Regions from separate parts of the Arthrobacter sp. R4-81 genome, predicted to be linked through region 3. Evidence: riboswitches for the same ligand, from Rfam matches in the RefSeq annotation. Region 3 holds a riboswitch; each other region holds the start of a gene.
What was found. A riboswitch is a leader RNA that binds a small molecule or an ion and turns the genes downstream of it on or off. The one in region 3 is predicted to bind thiamine pyrophosphate.

Region 1 (3,270 bases), 1.5 Mb from region 3:
GACGCGGTTCAGGGTAACGAAGTCTCCAACGGAAACCTTCTCTTGGCGGCCGCCTGCGCGGACAATCGCGTACACCACTTGGGAACTCACTTCTCTCGACGTTTCTTACTAAATTTGCGTGCGGAACCTGGGTCCGGTTGTTTGGCCTGGCTCACGCTGTGCCTCAACGCCGTGGATTCCTCAAGGAAATCCGTGAGCTAGCCCGGAAACAATGTCCACCCGTTTTCTAAGTGGCCCGTTCCCGAGGTCAAAACCCAAGTGTTGGCGTAAGCACCGAAGATCTAGTTTACGCTAATTTTGCCTTCGGTCGCAAATGAGGCTGGTTCCGGGGCTGAGTACGTGATAGGGGCCACATGGGCTTACCTCACGACTTCCCGAACCTTGCCCCATGATCTTACAGGCTCTCCGCCCGCTTCACGTTCATGCGTGCAGGCGCGGCGCGTCAAAGAATTCCACCTCGTAGCGGGAGGACTGCCCGAACGCCACCGCCATGGCTCGGCGCTCGGCTTCGGAACCTGCGAGAGCAGCGCGTTCCGTAAACCCGATGGCCTGACGCGTGGCGGCGGCAAAATCCTCGTCCGCGTACGTCCGTAGCCAGTCGGCGTAGGCATGTTCCGCCGGAGCTCCGTTGGCCTGGAATTCCAAGTGAAGGGTGGCCCCTACTTCTGCATAGAGCCAGAAGCATGGCAAAGCAGCAGCAACAAGCACTCCGTAGCTTCCCGCCAGAGAGCTGGCAAGGAGGTGGTCCACGTACGACTTTGTCACTGGTCCCAGCTCAGATTGAACAGGGCGGGTGCTGAGCCAATTGCGGTGGAGCTCGGATTCGACTTCCAGACACTGCTGTGCGGACCGCGCCCAGAACAATTGTTCCTCTTCGGTGGGAGCCATTGCGGAGGCCCTTGAGAGCACCCTTGAGTATCCATTCAGGTAGATCGCGTCCTGGCTGAGGTAGTAAGCGAACTGCTGTTCAGGCAGTGAGCCTTCAACCAGGCCACGGATGAACTCGAGGCGGTAGATGGACGCCAAATGATGATCGGCGCTCTCGCGCAGTTCCTCCATGAAGGCTCTTCCGGACTGCACTTCTGTCTGTCCTTTGGGCTCCGTTACGGGCATGGCCGGAAAGTGGTGAAAGTGATGAACAGGGCCGGCTCCCCTGCCCACTTCCAGGATGTCTGATCCTTCCAGGGCTCCGCGCAGCCAGGGCTTGACCTCCCGCAGGGCCTCTTCCCAGTTTCCCAGCCGCGCCTGGCTTGTCGCCAAAGCTGATGAAAGTGAACATCCAGTACCGTGGCTGTTTCGCGTGGGCACACGCTCGCCCGGAACCACCACCACCTTCGCCTGAAACCCAGCCGAAACACTCACGAGGGCATCGGGGCACTCCCCGCCGTCGAGATGCCCGCCCTTTACCAATACCGTGGCGCCGGTGACGGCTGCAAGGCGTTTGCCCTGCTCGAGTGCCGCTTTCCAGTCCTTTGCCAGGGGCTCCTGAAGCAGCATGGCCAGCTCGGGGAGGTTCGGCGTGAGCAAATCAGCCAGCGGCAGCAGCGCCCGGAGTGCTGTTTCGGCGGATTCCTGCAGCAGCCGGTCCCCGCTGGTGGCCACCATGACAGGATCCAGGACGACGACGCCGGGACGGACCTTCGTGAGCCAGGCCCTGACCACACCAATGACGTCCGCGTCTCCGAGCATCCCGATTTTCACGGCGTCTACGACGATATCGTCGCTAATGGCCTCCAGCTGTTCGGCCAGAAAGGAGGCGGGCGGCACATGGACGGCACGGACGCCTTGGGTGTTCTGCGCCGTAAGGGCCGTTACGACGGCCATCCCGTAGCCGCCATTGGCGGCGATGCTCTTGAGGTCTGCCTGTATCCCTGCGCCGCCGGAAGGATCAGAGCCGGCTATCGCCAGTACCCGGGGAATAGTGCGGAGAACTGCGCTGGCGGAATCGGCAGCCGCAGGTGACGGCAAAAACGTTGAGGACAAAGGAGACATCCCTTCGCCGGTGCTAACCGGACAGGTTCAACGGGTGTGGATCTCAGCCGGCCCTTTGCGCGGCACCCCGTGTCAGGATCCCAGCCTAGCGGGTGTAGGTGAGTGTTAAACAGCCGAAGCCCGGTCCGGGATAATCCGGTCCGGGCTTCAGACATTGACTGTCGCCTATTGGCTGCAGTTCCCCTTGGGACAACTCACCTTCACAGCTCTGAGGCAGGCACTCCCACACCCAGGATGATGGGCTCGCTTGCAGTGGTGGCAGGCTTGGCCGGCGCTGCCGGGGCCTTGGCCGCGTGAGTGGAACCTGTGGCGGCAGGCGCATCCTGGTTCTGCTCGACGGCGGTCTCGTTCGCAGCTCCCTGCGCGCGGCTGGCGCTGCGGTTACGGCGTCCGCGCCTTGAGGAGGATCCTGCTGCGATCGGAGCGGCGTGGACCTCGGGGGCAGTGACCGGCGCTGTGACAGGCTTCCGGGTTTCCTCAGTCTCCTGTGGCTGATCGCTCTGTTCACCCAAGTGGGCGAAGGCCTCGGCCAGCAGGTCCAGGGTCAACTCCGGTGTCCCCGTTGACGCTTCACCAGCGTGGTCCACGAACGGAAGAACCACTCGTTCACCACCGAAAGTAAGGACAGTAGCGGGACGTCCGCCTGACGTGTCGTCGCCCTGGCCGGTGCGCCCGGCGTCGGAACCTGCCTGAACAGGCTCTGTGGCCTGCGGGCGTGAGGTTTCACGGGAGCGGGACGGTGCCTGGGCAGCGGGTTCTGACCGGACAGCTTCCCGTTCCGCCCCGGTTGCGCTGGCCCGGGCGGCCTGAACGTCGTCGTCATGAAGGTGGGCGGCGTGGGCTGCGGCGGCGATGTTGGCCAACGCTGCCCGGGTTGCTTCAGCCTTAGCGTGACGCTCGGCGTCGGTGGGTTCGGCGTGAACGGGTGCCGGAAGCGTCAGCGGCTCTCCCAGGGCCTGCCCGCCTTTGCCGCGACGCCGCTTGCGCTCAGTCCGCGCAGCGGGCTGCACTTCGGCGCGCGGCACGTAGTGCTCCGCGGCGACGGTGTTGGCCCTGCGGTGCTCCACTGGCTCGTCGTGGGTGACCACGCCGCGGCCGGTGCAATGTTCGCATTGCTCGCCGAAGACCTCCAGGAGGCCTGTGCCCATACGCTTGCGTGTCATCTGGACCAGGCCGAGGGAGGTAACTTCAGCCACCTGGTGCTTGGTCCGGTCCCGGCCCAGGCACTCGACCATCCGGCGGAGCACCAGATCCCTGTTGGACTCCAGGACCATGTCG
Region 2 (3,270 bases), 1.4 Mb from region 3:
CCACACCTCACGGGGGCGGTCCCAGTAGAGTTCGATGCCGTTACCTTCGGGATCGTTGAAGTAGAAGGCTTCGCTCACCAGGTGATCGGCGCTTCCCGTGAACAACCGGGGCTCGTAGTGGGCTGCCGTAGCCACGGTGGCCGCAAGGGCCGGCTGGTCTTCGAACAACAAGGCTGTATGGAAGAGCCCTGCTTCGCCACGGGAAGGAACAGCCAGTCGGGGAGCTGCAGCAAGGTGGACCAGGGGCTGGCGGCGCCGGCCCAGGTAGAGCCCGCCATCCTGCTCCGCCACGATCTCCAGTCCGAGGGCGCGCTGGTAGTAATCGGTCATCAGCGTCAGGTCCCGTACCTTGAGCATCACTGTGCCCATGGTGAGGTCGGCGGGAAGCAGATCCTGGCTGCTCGTTTCCGTGGTCATAATTCACTCCTGGTTCGGGGGCCGCCCGGATCGGCGACCTGCACTCATAGAGTTAAATTACTTGAAGGTTCAATTTATTCCCTCATTGAGCATTTCCCCTTGTTAGCACTTCCCCTAACGAAGCACTTCCCCTCTGAGCACGATATGGCGGAGCGTCTTCAGGGTAGTCAGGGATTCGCGGGGGTCTTCGGCGCACACCAGCACATCGGCGCTGGCACCTTCGGTCACGCCTTCGGCGTCCAGCCAGGAGCGTGCAGCCCAGGCCGCAGAGTCCAGTGCCGCAGCGGCAGGGAGCCCTGCGGCATTCAGGGCGAGGACTTCGTCCACGATCCGTCCGTGGGCTATGACTGTTCCCGCATCTGTGCCGGCAAGGATTCGCACTCCCGCTTCGAATGCCTCCAGGACGCGCTCATTGCGCCGTGCCCACAAGGACCGCATATGGGCGGCGTAGACCGGGAACTTCGCATCTGCCCGTTTGGCGATATCTGGAAAGGTTCCGATGTTGACCAGGGTGGGAACCAAGGCAACACCCTGCTCGATGAAGCGGGGGATGTGGCGCGGAAGGAGGCCGGTTCCGTGTTCGATGCAGTCAATCCCGGCGTCGAGCATGTCATCCAGCGTGTCCTCGGCAAAACAGTGGGCGGTGACCCGGGCACCCTCCTCGTGCGCCGCGAGAACGGCATCCTTCACCGCCCAGGACGGAAAACAAGGGGCGAGATCCCCGGCGTCGCGGTCTATCCAGTCCCCCACAAGTTTGATCCACCCATCACCCGCACGGGCCTGCTTCCTCACGGTTTCCGCCAGATCCCGGGGCTCCACCTCCAGGGCGAGGTTCTTCAGGTAGCGGCGCGTCCTGGCAACATGCCTGCCGGACCTGATGATCCGTGGCATGTCCCTGCGGTGCTGAAGCCATCTGGTATCGCTGGGGGAGCCGGCATCGCGGACCAGCAGGGTGCCGGCATTCCTGTCTTGCAGGGCCTGCGCCTCGGCCACATGGTCAGGCACTTCACCCTCCGGGCCCAGGCCGATGTGGCAATGGGCATCGGCGAGCCCTGGCATCACCCAGCCATCGAGGACGACGCCGGGGTTTCCTGCGGGACGACGAAAGGTCAGCTTCCCGTCTACTGCCCACATTCCGTGTCGCTCCGAGTCAGGTGATGTGAGCACCGTTCCGCTGAATTCAATTATTTTCGGCACGGACAAAAGCCTAACGGCGGACCACCGCAGGATGTTCCCTGGCATGGCGATGCTGCGGCGCCCCGGTTTGTGGGACGCCTCGGGTTGCAGGAGGCATCGGTGTGATAGCTTCATTTACGACCACACGGGTGCCCTTGCAGGGGCTGAGATCGGGCTGACGCAGCCTGCGACCGTTGAACCTGTCCGGGTAATGCCGGCGAAGGAAGTGAGTATTCCCTTGAGTACCCCAGAATCACAGCACAGCCCTGTCCAAATTCCCTCCGGCGAAACGCAGTCCCTGAAGTCACACTCCCTCACCTACGTCTCCGGCGAAGGAAACGGAATCAAGGTGCCGGTGACTGCAATCGCCTTGGAGGACTCCCCCAACGGCGATAGAAACGGTCCTTTCCACGTCTACCGCACGGCCGGTCCCGGCAGCGACCCGGTGGTCGGTCTCAGGCCGTTCCGTTCCGAATGGATAGAAGCCCGCGGGGACACAGAGCCGTACAGCGGACGGGAGCGCACCCTGCTCGACGACGGCCGCTCGGCTGTCCGTCGGGGAGCAGCCTCAGAGGAGTGGAAAGGAGCGCAGCCGGTGCCCCGCCGTGCCGTCGGCGGCAGGACGGTCACCCAGATGCACTACGCGCGTCAGGGAATGATCACCCCGGAAATGCGGTTTGTGGCTCTCCGCGAAAATTGCGATGTTGAGTTGGTCCGCAGCGAGCTGGCGGCAGGCCGGGCCATCATCCCGAACAATATTAACCACCCCGAGTCCGAGCCCATGATCATCGGCAAGGCCTTCTTGGTAAAGATCAACGCGAACATCGGAAACTCGGCCGTGACAAGCTCTATCGCCGAAGAGGTGGACAAGCTGCAGTGGGCTACCCAGTGGGGAGCCGACACAGTGATGGACCTCTCTACCGGCGATGACATCCACACCACCCGCGAGTGGATCATCCGCAACTCTCCCGTGCCCATCGGCACCGTCCCCATCTACCAGGCACTGGAGAAGGTCAATGGAGAAGCCAACGCCCTGACCTGGGAGATCTTCCGCGACACCGTCATTGAACAGTGCGAGCAGGGCGTGGACTACATGACCATCCACGCCGGCGTCCTGCTCCGCTACGTGCCGCTCACAGCCAACCGCGTCACAGGCATCGTGTCACGGGGCGGCTCCATCATGGCCGGCTGGTGCCTCGCCCACCACGAGGAGAACTTCCTTTACACCCACTTCGACGAGCTGTGCGATATTTTCGCGATGTACGACGTCGCGTTTTCGCTGGGTGACGGGTTACGGCCCGGTGCCACCGCAGACGCCAACGACGCCGCACAGTTCGCCGAGCTCGACACGCTTGCCGAGCTCACCCAGCGGGCCTGGGATTTTGATGTCCAGGTGATGGTGGAGGGTCCCGGCCACATCCCGTTCCACCTGGTGCGGGAGAACGTGGAGCGCCAGCAGGAGCTCTGCAAGGGCGCGCCGTTCTACACCCTGGGCCCGCTCGTCACCGATGTCGCCCCGGGGTATGACCACATTACGTCGGCTATTGGGGCCACCGAGATTGCCCGCTATGGCACCGCCATGCTCTGCTACGTCACCCCCAAGGAACACCTGGGCCTGCCGAACAAAGACGACGTGAAGACTGGTGTGATCACCTACAAGATCGCCGCCCACGCCGC
Region 3 (3,270 bases):
GCAGTCCCCGATCCAGTCCCGATAAAAGCGCAGCACTTCCGGAGCATCTTCCATCGGCCAGAAGACCGGACCCGCCATTACGTAGGGGCCCACAGGGTTAAGGCGGAACTCGAACTGGTTGACTATGCCGAAGTTCCCGCCACCGCCCCGCACGCCCCAGAAGAGGTCGGCGTTCTGATCCTCGCTGGCCCTGACCAGTCCGCCTTCGGCGGTGACCACATCTACGGACAGAAGCTGATCAATCGTCAGCCCGTACTTGCGCATGACCCACCCGAGGCCGCCGCCCAGCGTGAGGCCCGCCACTCCGGTGTGGGTGACGATTCCCGAAGGAACAGCGAGACCGAACTCCTGCGTCTCGCGATCCAGCTCGCCAAGGAGTACGCCGGCTTGAACACGGGCCGTTCCGGCCTCGGGGTCCACTCGAATCCCTTTCATGGGACCGAGATCAATAAGCATGCCGTCGTCGCACACTGACAGCCCAGGGAAGCTATGACCGCCTCCCCGCACGGCGACCAGCAGGTCTTGCGAGCGGGCGAGCCGGAGGGCAGCGCGTATATCTGGGACACCGGTGCAGCGCGCTATGAGTGCGGGATAGCGATCAATCGATCCGTTCCACACCTTGCGATGGGCGTCGTAACCAACATCATCCGGCCGGAGGAGTTCACCCCGAAAGGATGTCTGTAGTTCATCGACAGCACCGCTGTCGATCTCCGTGCTCTCTGCCATAGCCTCACGGACCTCTCTTCTCTGAGCAGATTCCCACCGTTCGGACTAACTGACAAGAGGGAATCGGGGGACCAATCATCGGCTCAGGCGTGCTCCACCAGGGCCCTAAGGTTGGCTAGCGCCTTTTCGTCGTCTCGCTTGAACATCAGCGTCAGAAGGGGTATGGCGAACCGGGCCAGCCCGGTCACTTGGAAATCCACATTGCTGATGAGCCGACAGGTGTTGGCGCCGGTGGGCTCGACCAGATAGGAGGCGACTCCGGTCATCTTGCCCGAGGGAATCTCGAAGGCGACGAAGCGGCCGGGCTCGTATGCAATGAAGCGGTTACGGGCGACGACCTTCATCCCTGCGAATCGCCGCGTTAATTCATGCTCGGTGCCAACGCCGATAGGACCCAGCGTGATACGCCGTATCTCATCGATGCCGCTTTGCCATTGGGGAGCGTTCGTGTGGTCTGCAACGAAGTCGAAGACCTTTGAAGCCGGAGCCTGAAGCTCAATTCGCGATTCCAGTTGGAGCCTTCTCACGAGGTGTTCTCTCAGCGTCGGAGCCACGCCGTCGCGTGCGAGCTCATGAGGGCCGAAGTCATCGGACCGTTCAGTCCGTGACAGACCTGACAGGGCCATGGCAATGGAGAGGACGGTGCCGAGGACGGTCAGGGGAGTGGTTTTCATATCGGGGTGCCGGAAGGATGCCCGGACGCTGCGCTCACTCAGGTAGCCGTAGATGTACCCGAAGCCTAGCCATCCCAAGGCCCTCCCCACCCAGGGCCGCGGCTTGCCAAAGAGCATCAGGATGCCAATAGCTTGGGCCCCAAGGACCGGCCACGGCGCGGCCATCCCGCTGCCTAGGGCAGGGTTCCACATGTCCCGGGCGACGTTCTCGGGCTTCCCGCGCCCGGACGGAGTGTCATACGGCACCCGGTCACGGATCGCCTTCCGTGCGCCCGCAACGTGGACAAGCAGTTGCGCCATCGAAACCGCTGCGAGGATTTTCATGGTCCATCCCTTACATTGAACCGTGGCTGCAGGGTCAACGTAGCCCTCAGCGGGAAACGGGTCAATACCCCCAATCGGAACGGACAACCGGCACCCAGAGGCCCCGCCAGTCGGCAGGAGTCCTACGCCACCGATTGTGACACCGCCACAGGGATCGCAATCACCGCAGGTGTAAACTGGACAACGCCCACAAGGGCAGATTGATTACGACAGGGGAGCGCCGCCGTCGGGCATCACCGGGATTCCGGGAGTGCGATGGATGGGCGCTGAGAGTGCGGACAGCCGCAGACCCTCGAACCTGATCCGGTTAGTACCGGCGCAAGGGAGTCGAGTTCTCAGAGTGTCCGGCAGAAGCGGCGCAATCCGCGGTAGCCGGGGAGCACTTTCCCCTCCTGTTCCTCAGGAGGAAGACATGACTGGAATTTCTGCAAAGCAGACCCCCACTGCCAGCAAAAAGAGCTGGCGCGTTGTGGACATTGTGGTGGCGGCGCTGATTGCCGTCGCCGGAGGCGTGATCTTCTGGGCATGGTCCCAGGGCGCCAACGTTGTTTCGGCTCCGCTTAATGCGGTTTACCCGCCGCTGACCGGGCTCTACGCAGGTGGCTGGATGATCCCCGCGGTGCTGGGGATGCTCATCATCCGTAAGCCGGGCGCGGCCCTCTTCTGCGAGACAGTGGCGGCAACGGGCGAGCTCCTCATGGGCTCGCAGTACGGCACCACCGTGCTGATTTCCGGCCTGCTGCAGGGCCTTGGCGCCGAACTGGTGTTCGCGGCGTTTGTGTACAAGAAGTTCAACCTTCCGGTCGCTCTGCTTGCCGGCGCCGGGGCGGGACTGTTCTGCGGCCTGAACGATTCGTTCGCGCCCTGGGGCTGGAACATCGCCTACGCAGCCGGCGACAAGGCAGCCTACATCCTGTTCACGGCAATCTCGGGTGCCGTCATTGCCGGGGCCCTGTCCTGGATCGCCACCCGTGGCCTCGCGAAGACCGGAGTTTTGAGCTCCTTCGCCTCCCGTAAGGCTGCGACGGAGCCCGTCTTCTCCTGATGACTCCGATTCGCGACGGCGGCGTCCGCCCCGCCGGGGTAACGGCACAAGGGTGGGCCTGGCGGCACGCCGGCAGGCCCAGCCCTGCCGTCCAAGGGCTTGATCTGGACATCCGCCCGGGGGAGCGGGTGCTCCTGCTCGGCCCCTCGGGTGCCGGTAAGTCCACGCTCCTGCACGCCCTCGCGGGGGTGCTCGGCGACACGAACGACGACGGCGAGGCCGGGGACTCCGACGAGTCCGGTTCGCTGCTCATTGACAGCCAGCCGCCACGTGCCCAGCGCGGGCGTGCCGGGCTAATGCAGCAGGATCCGGAAACGCAGGTGATCCTGTCCCGGCTCGGCGACGACGTCTCGTTCGGTGCCGAAAACCTTGCAGTACCCCGGGCGGAGATCTGGGCACGTGTGCATGAGGCGCTCGACGACGTCGGGCTGGCTCACTTGCCGTTGGACCACCCGACGTCCGCCCTGTCCGGCGGGCAAAAGCAGCGCCTGGCGCTCGCCG

Region 1: it holds a riboswitch for thiamine pyrophosphate, as region 3 does, so the genes downstream of both, M1E05_RS09450 (bifunctional hydroxymethylpyrimidine kinase/phosphomethylpyrimidine kinase) here and M1E05_RS02480 (ECF transporter S component) in region 3, are expected to answer to the same signal.
Region 2: it holds a riboswitch for thiamine pyrophosphate, as region 3 does, so the genes downstream of both, thiC (phosphomethylpyrimidine synthase ThiC) here and M1E05_RS02480 (ECF transporter S component) in region 3, are expected to answer to the same signal.

Annotation. Positions count from the first base shown of each region.
Region 1 is NZ_CP096445.1:2,006,767-2,010,036, reverse strand. It holds gene rplU (50S ribosomal protein L21) at 1-78, opposite strand, end outside; gene M1E05_RS09450 (bifunctional hydroxymethylpyrimidine kinase/phosphomethylpyrimidine kinase) at 421-1,992, opposite strand; TPP riboswitch at 1,975-2,072, opposite strand; gene M1E05_RS09445 (Rne/Rng family ribonuclease) at 2,193-3,270, opposite strand, start outside.
Region 2 is NZ_CP096445.1:1,917,019-1,920,288, reverse strand. It holds gene M1E05_RS08990 (VOC family protein) at 1-417, opposite strand, end outside; gene M1E05_RS08985 (amidohydrolase family protein) at 532-1,614, opposite strand; TPP riboswitch at 1,729-1,836, shown strand; gene thiC (phosphomethylpyrimidine synthase ThiC) at 1,832-3,270, shown strand, end outside.
Region 3 is NZ_CP096445.1:528,847-532,116, forward strand. It holds gene M1E05_RS02470 (FAD-binding oxidoreductase) at 1-726, opposite strand, end outside; gene M1E05_RS02475 (SRPBCC family protein) at 810-1,724, opposite strand; TPP riboswitch at 1,926-2,067, shown strand; gene M1E05_RS02480 (ECF transporter S component) at 2,137-2,769, shown strand; gene M1E05_RS02485 (ABC transporter ATP-binding protein) at 2,769-3,270, shown strand, end outside.